DNA from 3 places in the Enterobacter sp. JBIWA008 genome. Region 3 is predicted to be linked to each of the others. Evidence: predicted binding sites of a transcription regulator. Region 3 holds the regulator's gene; each other region holds the start of a gene.
The links. The regulator PurR, encoded in region 3, represses purine synthesis genes. The targets are predictions, from matches to a motif close to CANGCAAACGTTTGCNTG.
Positions count from the first base shown of each region.

Region 1: a site for PurR is predicted at 2,361-2,378, ahead of purL (phosphoribosylformylglycinamidine synthase). Genes of this name have one in related genera too.
Region 2: a site for PurR is predicted at 1,769-1,786, ahead of glyA (serine hydroxymethyltransferase). Genes of this name have one in related genera too.

Region 1 covers NZ_CP074149.1:3,568,229-3,572,452, forward strand. The annotation lists gene purL (phosphoribosylformylglycinamidine synthase) at 1-2,275, opposite strand, end outside; gene mltF (membrane-bound lytic murein transglycosylase MltF) at 2,543-4,093, shown strand; gene tadA (tRNA adenosine(34) deaminase TadA) at 3,981-4,224, opposite strand, start outside.
Region 2 covers NZ_CP074149.1:3,558,944-3,563,167, forward strand. The annotation lists gene KGP24_RS17025 (DoxX family protein) at 1-344, shown strand, start outside; gene glyA (serine hydroxymethyltransferase) at 399-1,652, opposite strand; gene hmpA (NO-inducible flavohemoprotein) at 1,957-3,147, shown strand; gene glnB (nitrogen regulatory protein P-II) at 3,229-3,567, opposite strand; gene glrR (two-component system response regulator GlrR) at 3,648-4,224, opposite strand, start outside.
Region 3 covers NZ_CP074149.1:2,150,726-2,154,949, forward strand. The annotation lists gene punC (purine nucleoside transporter PunC) at 1-127, opposite strand, end outside; gene punR (DNA-binding transcriptional activator PunR) at 242-1,153, shown strand; gene purR (HTH-type transcriptional repressor PurR) at 1,171-2,196, opposite strand; gene KGP24_RS10520 (YnhF family membrane protein) at 2,494-2,583, shown strand; gene KGP24_RS10525 (MFS transporter) at 2,747-3,913, shown strand; gene sodB (superoxide dismutase [Fe]) at 3,952-4,224, opposite strand, start outside.

The DNA.
Region 1 (4,224 bases), 1.4 Mb from region 3:
CTTTCACGGCTTCATACAGGCCAGCATCTTCGCCAGGGTGACCGGCAGCTGCCATCCAGTTGGCGGAAAGCTTGATACGTTTGATATCGCCAATCTGCGTCGCGGCGATGTTGGTCAGCGCTTCACCCACTGCCAGACGGGCAGAGGCCGCGAAGTCCAGCAGCGCCACCGGGGTGCGTTCGCCCAGGGCCATCGCTTCGCCGTAGTAGCTGTCGAGGCTCGCGGTGGTCACGGCGCAGTTAGCGACCGGGATCTGCCACGGGCCGACCATCTGATCGCGCGATACCATACCGGTCACGGTACGGTCGCCGATGGTCACGAGGAAGGTTTTCTCTGCCACAGCAGGCAGGTGCAGCACGCGGTTTACCGCTTCTGCCACGGTGATGCCCTGGCGATCCAGCGCTTTGCCCGCCGCTTTACGGGTCGTTACGTCGCGGGTCATCTTCGGCGTTTTACCGAGCAGAACGTCGAGCGGCAGATCGATCGGCTGGTTGTCAAAGTGTGTGTCGCTTAAGGAAAGGTGCTGCTCTTCGGTCGCTTCACCGATGACGGCATACGGCGCGCGCTCGCGGCGGCACAGCTCGTCAAACAGCGGCAGCTGGTCGGCAGCAACCGCCAGCACGTAGCGCTCCTGGGATTCATTACACCAGATTTCCAGCGGGCTCATGCCCGGCTCATCGCTCAGGATATCGCGCAGGTTGAAACGGCCGCCGCGACCGCCGTCGCTCACCAGCTCCGGCATGGCGTTGGACAAACCGCCCGCGCCCACGTCGTGGATGAAGAGGATCGGGTTGGCATCGCCCAGCTGCCAGCAGCGATCGATCACTTCCTGGCAGCGACGCTCCATCTCAGGGTTATCACGCTGCACGGAGGCGAAGTCGAGATCCGCATCAGACTGGCCGGAGGCCATAGAAGAGGCCGCGCCGCCGCCCAGACCGATATTCATCGCCGGGCCACCGAGCACGATCAGCTTCGCGCCAACGACGATCTCGCCTTTCTGCACGTGATCGGCACGGATGTTGCCGATCCCGCCCGCCAGCATGATCGGTTTGTGGTAGCCGCGCAGCTCTTCGCCGTTGTGGCTGTCCACTTTCTCTTCATAGGTACGGAAGTAACCGTTCAGCGCCGGACGACCAAACTCGTTGTTAAACGCCGCGCCGCCCAGCGGGCCTTCGGTCATGATATCCAGGGCGGTTACAATGCGCTCTGGCTTGCCGAAATCTTCTTCCCACGGCTGTTCAAAGCCCGGTATACGCAGGTTGGAAACGGAGAAACCGACCAGACCCGCTTTGGGTTTAGCGCCACGACCGGTCGCACCTTCGTCACGGATTTCACCGCCGGAGCCGGTCGCCGCACCCGGCCACGGGGAGATCGCCGTCGGGTGGTTGTGGGTTTCAACCTTCATCAGGATATGCGCAGGTTCCTGATGGAAGTCATAGCGCCCTGCTTCGCGATCGGCGAAGAAGCGGCCCACCTCGGAACCTTCCATTACCGCGGCGTTGTCTTTATAGGCAGACAGCACGTGGTCAGGGGTTTGCTCCATGGTGTTTTTGATCATTTTGAACAGCGACTTCGGCTGCTGTTCGCCGTCAATAATCCAGTCGGCGTTGAAAATCTTGTGGCGGCAGTGCTCAGAGTTAGCCTGCGCGAACATGTAGAGTTCGATGTCGTTCGGGTTACGGTTGAGCTTAACAAACGCATCCTGCAGGTAGTCGATTTCGTCTTCTGCCAGCGCCAGGCCGAGACGCAGGTTGGCGTCAATCAGCGCCTGACGGCCCTGCCCCAGCAGGTCTACGCTCTGTACCGGCGCAGGCTGATGGTGAGAGAAAAGCTTCTGCGCGTCATCGAGAGAGGCAAATACGCTCTCCATCATGCGATCGTGCAGTTCAGCCGCAACCGCCTGCCACTGCGCCTCGCTCAGGGTAGAGGCTTCCACGTAGTACGCCACGCCGCGTTCCAGACGGTTAATCTGGCTCAGGCCACAGTTGTGGGCGATGTCGGTGGCTTTGGAAGACCAGGGGGAGATGGTACCCGGACGAGGCGTCGCAAGGATCAGTTTGCCGGTTGGCGTATGGCTGCTCAGGCTTGGGCCATACTTGAGCAGGCGTTCCAGCTGTACGCGCTCCTCTGCATTCAGGGGGGCATTCAGGTCAGCAAAATGGACATACTCAGCGTAAATATTGCTTACCGGAAGGTCGGCCGCCTGAAAACGTGCCAGCAGTTTAGTGATACGGAAGGCAGACAGTGCAGGCGAACCACGCAGAATTTCCATCATAAGTCTCTCGTCTTCGAAGCGCCGGGGCGCTTACAGTGTGCGCAAGGGGGGAAAACGGGCGTCATTATAGAGAATCCTGAGCGCCGACGAAACCGTTTGCGTCGAAATAAAATTTGCACAGAGATTTAACAATAGATGTGACCTGTCTCTCTAATTGGTTGCCAAGTGGCGCAAGTTTACGCAAAATGCCGCTCATTCAATGGCAAACCTTATGATTAACATGGCTACAGCAAACTGAGGCAACCGGCGTCGCAGAGAATTAACTAATTGAAAAAATTAAAGATTAATTATCTGCTCATCGGCATTGTAACGTTGCTGCTGGCAGTGGCCCTCTGGCCTTCCATCCCCTGGTTCGGCAAAGCCGAAAACCGTATCGCCGCTATTCAGGAGCGGGGGGAATTGCGCGTCAGTACCCTCAACTCTCCGCTGATTTACAGCGACATCAACGGCAAAATCATTGGTCTGGATTATGAGCTGGCACAACAGTTCGCCGATTATCTTGGCGTGAAGCTTAAAATCACCGTCCGCCAGAATATCAACCAGCTGTTTGACGACCTCGATAACGACGATGCCGATATGCTTGCCGCCGGGCTGGTGTATAACAGCGAGCGCAGCAAAAACTACCAGCCAGGCCCGACCTACTACTCCGTTTCGCAGCAGCTGGTTTACCGCGTCGGGAGCCTGCGCCCACGCTCGCTGGCCTCGATTAACGATCGACAGCTGACGATTGCGCCCGGCCACGTGGTGATTGACGATCTGCGGGAGCTCAAGGAGAAGAAATATCCCGACCTGAGCTGGACGGTTGATCTGAAACTCGGTACGACCGAGCTGCTGGAGCAGGTAAAAGACCAGAAAGTGCCCTACACCATCGCCGATTCGGTCGCGATCAGTCTTTTCCAGCGCGTTCATCCTGAAATTGCCGTGGCGCTGGACGTCACCGACGAGCAGCCCGTGACCTGGTTTAGCCAGCTTGATGACGATCAGACCTTCTCTGCCGCGATGCTTGATTTCTTCAACACCATCAATGAGGACGGTACCCTGGCGCGTCTGGAGGAGAAGTATCTCGGGCACGGCGATGACTTTGACTACGTTGACACCCGCAGCTTCCTGCGTGCGGTGGACAGCGTCCTCCCGGACCTGCAGCCGTTGTTCGAAAAATATGCCCAGGAGATTGACTGGAAGCTGCTGGCGGCTATTTCGTATCAGGAATCCCACTGGGATACCCAGGCCACCTCTCCCACCGGCGTACGCGGTTTGATGATGTTAACCAAAAATACCGCGCTGAGCCTGGGCGTGAATGACCGGACCGATGCCGAGCAGAGCATCAGCGGCGGTGCGCGCTATCTGCAGGATATGATGGCCAAAGTACCGGAAACAGTGCCGGAAGAAGAGCGGATCTGGTTTGCGCTGGCGGCCTACAATATGGGCTACGCACATATGCTTGATGCGCGAGCGTTGACGGCCAAAACGAAAGGTAACCCGGACAGCTGGTCAGACGTTAAACAGCGCCTGCCGCTGCTGAGCCAGAAGCCATGGTATAACAAGCTGACATACGGCTACGCTCGCGGACATGAAGCCTACGCCTACGTGGAAAATATCCGTAAATATCAGATTAGCCTGGTTGGGTATCTGCTGGAGAAAGAGAAAGAGGCGACGGAGGCCAAACAGCTGGCTCAAAGTTACCCGGTCGTGGCGCCGGACGAGCTTAATCGTCCGACGGCTTCAATTCTGCCTTTTGCTGCTTTTTCTGCTGACGGCGCATTCGAAAGAAATCGCTTAATAGCCCCGAACACTCTGGTGCAAGCACCCCACCGATAGTCTTCACCTGATGGTTCATCCCCGGGTGACCCAGCACGTCCATCAGCGAACCGGCCGCACCGGTTTTTTCATCCCGCGCACCAAAGACCAACGTCCCAATCCGGCTGTGCACCATCGCGCCGGAGCACATC
Region 2 (4,224 bases), 1.4 Mb from region 3:
TGTTTATTATCTTTGGTTATCCAAAACTGACGGGGTTTAGCGGCACCGTGCAATATATGACCTCGCTGGGTACGCCGATGCCCATGCTGGCGGCTATTATTGCGGTGGTGATGGAAGTGCCTGCCGCCATCCTGATCGTGCTGGGCTTTTTCACCCGTCCTCTCGCGGTACTGTTTGTATTCTATACGCTGGGCACGGCGATTATCGGTCACCATTACTGGGATATGACCGGTGATGCGGTCGTGCCGAACATGATTAATTTCTATAAGAACGTCAGTATTGCTGGCGCCTTTATTTTGCTGGCCATTGTTGGTCCGGGAGCCATTTCCCTCGACCGGCGTTAAGCCATAAAAAAAGGCCGCAAGCGCGGCCTTTTTTATTTCTGCAAAGCAGAGGAATTATGCGTATACCGGGAAGCGTGCGCAGATATCCAGAACTTTACCTTTGACGCGCTCGATAACCGCTTCGTCATTGATGTTGTCCAGAACGTCACACATCCAGCCAGCCAGCTCTTTCACTTCCGCTTCTTTGAAGCCGCGGCGAGTCACGGCCGGAGAACCGATACGGATACCGGACGTCACGAACGGGCTCTTCGGATCGTTTGGAACGCTGTTTTTGTTCACGGTGATGTTGGCACGGCCCAGGGCTGCGTCAGCTTCTTTACCGGTCAGGTTCTTATCAACCAGATCCAGCAGGAACAGGTGGTTTTCAGTACCGCCGGAGACCACTTTGTAGCCACGGTTCAGGAACACTTCCACCATCGCTTTGGCGTTCTTAGCAACCTGCTGCTGATAAACCTTGAACTCAGGCTCCATCGCTTCTTTCAGCGCGACCGCTTTAGCCGCGATAACGTGCATCAGCGGGCCGCCCTGCGCGCTTGGGAATACGGCGGAGTTCAGTTTTTTGTACAGCTCTTCGTCACCGCCTTTCGCCAGGATCAGGCCACCGCGTGGACCCGCCAGGGTTTTGTGGGTGGTGGTGGTCACAACGTGAGCGTGTGGAACCGGGTTCGGGTAAACGCCAGCGGCAATCAGGCCCGCAACGTGCGCCATGTCGACGAACAGGTAAGCACCGATGCTGTCTGCGATTTCACGCATTTTTGCCCAGTCAACGATACCGGAGTAAGCAGAGAAGCCACCGATGATCATCTTCGGCTTGTGCTCTTTAGCCTGCTTAGCCATATCTTCGTAGTCAATTTTACCGGACTCATCAATACCGTAAGGGATGATGTTGTACAGTTTGCCGGAGAAGTTAACCGGGGAGCCGTGAGTCAGGTGGCCGCCCTGCGCCAGGTTCATACCCAGAACGGTATCGCCCGGCTGCAGCAGCGCGGTGTAGACCGCGAAGTTAGCCTGAGAGCCAGAGTGCGGCTGCACGTTTGCGTAGTCAGCGCCAAAAAGTTCTTTCGCACGGTCGATAGCCAGCTGCTCAACGATATCAACGTACTCGCAACCGCCGTAATAGCGCTTGCCCGGATAACCTTCAGCGTATTTGTTGGTCAGCTGAGAACCCTGCGCCTGCATAACGCGCGGGCTGGTGTAGTTTTCGGAGGCGATCAGTTCGATGTGCTCTTCCTGACGTACTTTTTCCTGCTCCATAGCCTGCCACAGTTCGGCATCATAATCGGCAATGTTCATTTCACGCTTTAACATCCGCATCTCCTGACTCAGCTAACAAGTAAATTTTGGCCTGAAAAGGCAGTCCTGTTGGACGACGGGCAACAGTATAACTGATTAGTTCTGTGATAACAGGTCTTGACAAACGATTTTACGCAAACGTTTTCCTGCGCGCCACGCAAGGGTTTGAGGAATAAAGCTCTCGCCCTTTCCAGCGGATTTCTTTTCAGGTTTGTGATGCATATTTTTCATCTTGCAAAGAACCATTTACAACGCAGGGGTATTTTTTATAAGATGCATTTAAAATACATCATTAAAGTCACATCAGAAGGATGCGCTCATGCTCGACGCTCAAACCATCGCTACCGTTAAAGCCACCATCCCCCTGCTGGTGGAAACCGGCCCTAAACTCACCGCCCATTTCTACGATCGCATGTTCACGCACAACCCGGAGCTCAAAGAAATTTTCAACATGAGCAACCAGCGTAACGGCGATCAGCGCGAAGCGCTTTTCAACGCCATCGCGGCCTACGCCAGCAATATTGAAAACCTGGCGGCACTGCTGCCCGCGGTGGAAAAAATCGCGCAGAAGCACACCAGCTTCCAGATCCAACCCGAGCAGTACAACATTGTGGGTGGCCACCTGCTGGCAACGCTGGACGAGATGTTCAGCCCGGGCCAGGAGGTGCTGGACGCGTGGGGTAAAGCCTACGGCGTGCTGGCAAACGTGTTTATCAACCGCGAAGCGCAGATCTACAGCGAAAACGCCAGCAAGAACGGCGGCTGGGAAGGCACGCGCGCCTTCCGCATCGTTGAGAAAACCCCGCGCAGCGCGCTGATTACCAGCTTTGAATTTGAGCCGGTGGACGGACAGCCGGTTGCCGATTACCAGCCGGGCCAGTATCTGGGCGTGTGGCTGAAGCCTGAAGGTTTCCCGCACCAGGAGATCCGCCAGTATTCTCTTACCCGCAAGCCAAACGGCAAAGGCTACCGCATTGCGGTGAAGCGTGAGAACGGCGGTCAAGTCTCCAACTGGCTACATAACGAAGCTAGCGTGGGCGACGTGGTCCACCTGGCCGCGCCGGCGGGCGATTTCTTCATGGCGGTTGCAGCACACACCCCGGTTACGCTGATCTCTGCAGGCGTCGGCCAAACGCCAATGCTGGCGATGCTCGATACGCTGGCGAAAGCAAACCACGGTGCGCAGGTAAACTGGTTCCACGCTGCGGAAAACGGCGACGTGCACGCCTTTGCGGATGAAGTGAAAACGCTCGGGGCGTCCCTGCCGCGTTTCACCGCGCACACCTGGTATCGCCTGCCGACGGATGAAGACCGCGCGGCAGCACGGTTTGACAGCGAAGGTCTGATGAATTTAAGCCAGATGGAAGGTGCGTTTAGCGCGCCGGACATGCAGTTCTACCTCTGTGGGCCGGTGGCGTTTATGCAGTATGCCGCAAAACAGCTGCTTGATCTGGGGGTGAACAAAGACAACATTCATTACGAATGCTTCGGGCCGCATAAGGTGCTGTAATGAAAAAGCCCCTCGTTCGAGGGGCTTTTTTTCACCGGGTGGCGGCTACGCCTTACCCGGCCTGCAAGACCGTTGGCAATGTTAAATCGCGGCGTCGTCTTCTTCGCCGGTACGGATACGGATCACGCGCGCCACGTCAAAGACGAAGATTTTACCGTCGCCGATTTTGCCCGTCTGCGCCGTGCGGATAATGGTATCCACGCAGGTATCGACGATATCGTCGCTGACCACGATTTCAATTTTCACTTTCGGCAGAAAGTCGACCATGTACTCTGCGCCACGGTAAAGCTCGGTGTGGCCCTTCTGACGACCAAAACCTTTCACTTCCGTCACGGTCATCCCGGTGATGCCGACTTCCGCCAGCGCTTCACGTACATCATCCAGTTTGAAAGGTTTAATAATCGCATCAATCTTTTTCATGGTGGGTCCTTAAACTCTTGCCTGTAAGCTGCCTCGTAATCGATTGCTCACAGTATCATATTCAGGCGAATTTTGCGGTACTACTCTTTAAAATCGTTTGCTTCAAGCTCGTGGCGTGACAGCAGCTTGTAGAACTCGGTGCGGTTGCGTCCGGCCATGCGCGCCGCGTGGGTCACATTGCCTTTGGTGATCTGCAATAGCTTGCGCAGATAGTTAAGCTCGAACTGATTCCGCGCTTCCGCAAACGTCGGCAGGGCCGTGTTTTCCCCTTCCAGCGCCTGCTCCACCAGCGCGTCGCTGATAACCGGTGAAGAGGTCAGCGCCACGCACTGCTCAATCACGTTCACCAGCTGACGCACGTTACCCGGCCAGCCTGCGGCCATCAGCCGCTTCATCGCATCGGTGGAAAACGCGCGCACGAACGGTTTATGGCGATCGGCCGCCTGGCGCAAAAGATGGTTCGCCAGCAGCGGAATGTCTTCCGCCCGTTCCGCCAGCGCAGGGATCTTCAGATTCACCACGTTCAGACGGTAGTAGAGATCTTCGCGGAACTCGTTACGGGCCATCACTTTTGGCAGGTCGCGGTGGGTGGCGGAGATAATTCGCACATTAATATCAATGTCGCGGTTGCTGCCCAGCGGGCGAACTTTTCGCTCC
Region 3 (4,224 bases):
TGGCGGCAGCAGGCGTTTGTAAATCTTCCTGCATGGCGGCAAACGCCGGCAGGTACATATCGGTGGCCAAAAAGCCCAGCACGCTTAAGCCGCCGAGCCAGACTAAAAAACCGATCCTGGGTTGCATTATTTTATTCTCCTGAGGAGGCAGGTATACATTGGCGCTGAGTGTAGGGAGTGCAAAGCCGCTTGTGAAACGCTAATATTTGGCTGGTGCATTCAAAAATTTTGCAGGCAGAAAATGTGGTCAGATTATTCTCTTGAAGTGGTCGATGCTGTTGCGCGTAACGGCAGCTTCAGCGGTGCGGCGCAGGAGCTGCACCGCGTCCCTTCGGCAATCAGCTACACGGTGCGCCAGCTGGAGGAGTGGCTGGCGGTTCCGCTGTTTGAACGACGGCATCGTGATGTGGAATTAACGCCCGCAGGCGCGTGGTTTTTAAAGGAAGGGCGTTCTGTTATCAAAAAAATGCAGATCACCCGCGAACAGTGTCAGCAGATCGCTAACGGCTGGCGGGGACATCTTTCCATCGCGGTGGATAATATCGTTAAGCCGGAACGCACCCGGCAGATGATCGTCGATTTCTACCGTCATTTCTCTGACGTCGAGCTGCGGGTCTCGCAGGAGGTGTTTAACGGCGTCTGGGATGCGCTGGCGGACGGCAGGGCAGAGATGGCGATTGGGGCTACGCAGGCGATCCCGGTCGGGGGACGTTACGCCTTTCGTGATATGGGGATGCTGAGCTGGAAATGCGTGGTGGCAAGCGATCATCCGCTGGCGGCGATGGAAGGGCCGCTGAGCGATGATACGCTGCGCAACTGGCCGTCGCTGGTGCTGGAGGATACGTCTCGTTCATTGCCCAAGCGTATCACCTGGCTTCTGGACAACCAGCGGAGGGTGGTTGCCCCTGACTGGGAATCGTCGGCGACGTGCCTCAGCGCCGGACTTTGCGTCGCGATGGTGCCCGTTCATTTCGCGCGTCCGCGCATCGATACCGGAGAGTGGGTTGAGCTGACGCTGGAGAATCCGTTCCCGGACGCGGCCTGCTGCCTGACCTGGCAACAAAATGATGTCTCGCCCGCGATGGCCTGGCTGCTTGATTATCTGGGGGACAGCGAAACGCTGAACCGGGAATGGTTACGGGAGCCAGCATAGCTGGCCCCGTAAAGGGATTAACGACGGTAGTCGCGGAACGGACCATCCGCAACGGAACGGCGTTCAATCAGGCGCGGGTGAACTTCAATGGACTGCGACTCTTCGCGTTTGTTGACGATTCTGTCCAACAGCATATTGAAGGCCGTTTCCCCCAGCGAATCTTTCGGCTGGTGAATGGTCGTCAACGCTGGCGTGAAGAAACGCGCGTTACGCACGTTGTCATACCCGATCACGGAAATATCCTGCGGTACGCGCAGGCCCAGCTCGTCGGCGGCGCAGAGCGCGCCCATGGCCATGATGTCGCCTCCGCAGAACACGGCGGTCGGACGGTGTGGCTGGGAGACGATCTGCTGCATCGCGCGGTAGCCCGACTCCGGCTCAAAGTCGCCCTGCACAATCCAGTTTTCCGGCACGTTGATCAGCGCTTCTTCCATCGCTTTCATAAAACCGGCCAGACGGCCCGCGCCGGTGTTGCGCTCCAGCGGACCGGGGATCACGCCAATCTCGCGGTGACCGCGTTCGATCAGATAACGTCCGGCCATATAGCCGCCTTCAAAGGCGTTATCGATAACGGAATCGGTGAAGTCTGCGCGCGCTTCGCCCCAGTCCATCACCACCATCGGAATATGGCGATACTCTTCAAGCATCGACAGCACGGATTCCGGGTACTCGGAACACATCACCAGCAGGCCATCAACGCGCTTTTGCGCCATCATCGACAGGTAGGCACGCTGTTTTTCAATGCTGTTCCACGCGTTGCCCAGAATCAGGGTATAGCCTTTCTGGAAGCAGTTTTTTTCAACTGCTTCAATAATCTCGGCAAAATAGGCCGCTTCACTGCTGGTTGCCAGCAATCCAATGGACTTGGTGTGATTAACCTTGAGGCTACGTGCAACCGCACTTGGCGAATAGTGCAGCTCTTTAATCGCTGCCCAGACGGCGTTGCGCGTCTCTTCCGCCACAAAGCGGGTTTTGTTAATTACATGTGATACGGTTGTAGTGGAAACGTTTGCGCGTTTTGCTACGTCTTTAATTGTTGCCATTAAATGTCACTCCAGACCATATCCTAAACTCCTGAAAAACTTGAAGGTAAACGTTTGCCTTCTCTCACCCTTATCTCGCAATGTTGAATTGCGGCACGCCGGGAAAACGACACGGGACGTCAGGAGGGGGTCAATGGCCGGTACGCTAATAAATTTAGCGTGGAATTTTGTCCTATCTTGATGAAAAGGGGAAGAGGTAAAGTGGTTATCAGTATAAATCCAGGAAGATTTTTGACGTAATCTGTGCAAAAATGAGCAAGCTCACTTTTCGTGGGGGGATTAAAAGGAGAAAAATTGATGAGTTCCGATCTTAAGTTTTCGCTGTTCACCACCGTTGTTGTGCTGGCTCTGATTGTCGCGGCCGGTCTGACGGCTGCGCTGCATTGATTTACGCGGAGGGAGAGCCTTCTCCCTCCCGACTCCCCGGATTGTTACTTCTCTGGCAAAAATCTTTTGCCATTTTGTTAACTTCTCATTTTTTGTGATTGATGTCATGCTTTCCGCTTCTTTGTTCTGTGTCACCACATGACACGGCATCCGGAGTTGACGCATGAAAATCAATTTTCCCCTGCTGGCCCTGGCGATTGGCGCTTTTGGGATTGGCACCACTGAATTCTCCCCGATGGGGTTACTGCCCGTTATTGCCCGGGGCGTAGATGTCTCGATCCCTGCGGCAGGGATGTTAATCAGCGCCTACGCCATCGGCGTGATGATCGGGGCACCGCTGATGACCCTTCTGCTTTCGCACCGCGCGCGCCGCAATGCGCTGATTTTCCTGATGGCGATTTTCACCCTGGGCAACGTGCTTTCGGCCATTTCGCCGGACTACACCACATTAATGCTGTCGCGCGTTCTGACCAGCCTTAACCACGGCGCGTTCTTTGGGCTGGGGTCGGTTGTTGCTGCAAGCGTGGTGCCAAAACATAAGCAGGCGAGCGCCGTGGCAACCATGTTCATGGGGCTGACGATTGCTAATATCGGCGGGGTGCCTGCGGCAACCTGGCTGGGAGAATCGATCGGATGGCGTATGTCTTTCCTGGCGACTGCCGGGCTGGGCGTGATTGCAATGGTGGCGCTGTTCTTCTCCCTGCCGAAAGGCAGCTCCGGAGAACGTCCGGAAGTGCGTAAAGAGCTGGCGGTGCTGATGCGCCCGCAGGTGCTCTCTGCGCTGCTCACGACCGTGCTGGGGGCAGGGGCGATGTTTACCCTCTACACCTATATTTCACCGGTGCTGCACGATATCACCCACGCAACGCCTCTCTTCGTTACCGCGATGCTGGTGCTGATTGGCGTGGGCTTCTCGATCGGCAACTATCTCGGCGGGAAATTTGCCGACCGTTCCGTGAGCGGGACGCTGAAGGGCTTCTTAACCCTGCTGATTGTCATCATGGTTGCAATTCCGTGGCTGGCGCGTAATGAGTTCGGGGCCGCGATTGCGATGGTCGTCTGGGGAGCCGCCACCTTTGCCGTGGTGCCGCCGCTACAGATGCGCGTAATGCGCGTCGCGCATGAAGCGCCGGGACTTTCATCTTCCGTGAATATCGGTGCGTTTAACCTGGGCAATGCGCTGGGCGCGGCGGCCGGTGGGGCCGTGATTTCGGGGGGACTGGGATACAGCTTTGTGCCGGTGATGGGGGCGATTATTGCCGCGCTCGGCCTGCTGCTGGTGATGATGTCGGGTCGTAAACAGCCTGAAGCAGCCTGCGCTGCGGAATAAACCAAAAACGCAGAAGGGCGAACCCTTCTGCGTGACTTTTACGCGGCGAAGTTCTTCGCGATAAAGTCCCAGTTAACCAGTGCCCAGAAGTGTTCCAGGTAGTTCGGACGCGCGTTGCGGTAATCAATGTAGTAAGCGTGTTCCCATACGTCCACGGTCATCAGCGGCTTAGCGCTGGTGGTCAGCGGGGTGCCCGCGTTTGAGGTGGACACGATAGCCAGTTTGCCATCCGCCTCTTTAACCAGCCACGTCCAGCCAGAACCGAAGTTTTTGATGGCTGCATCGGTAAATTTCGCTTTGAAATCCGCGAA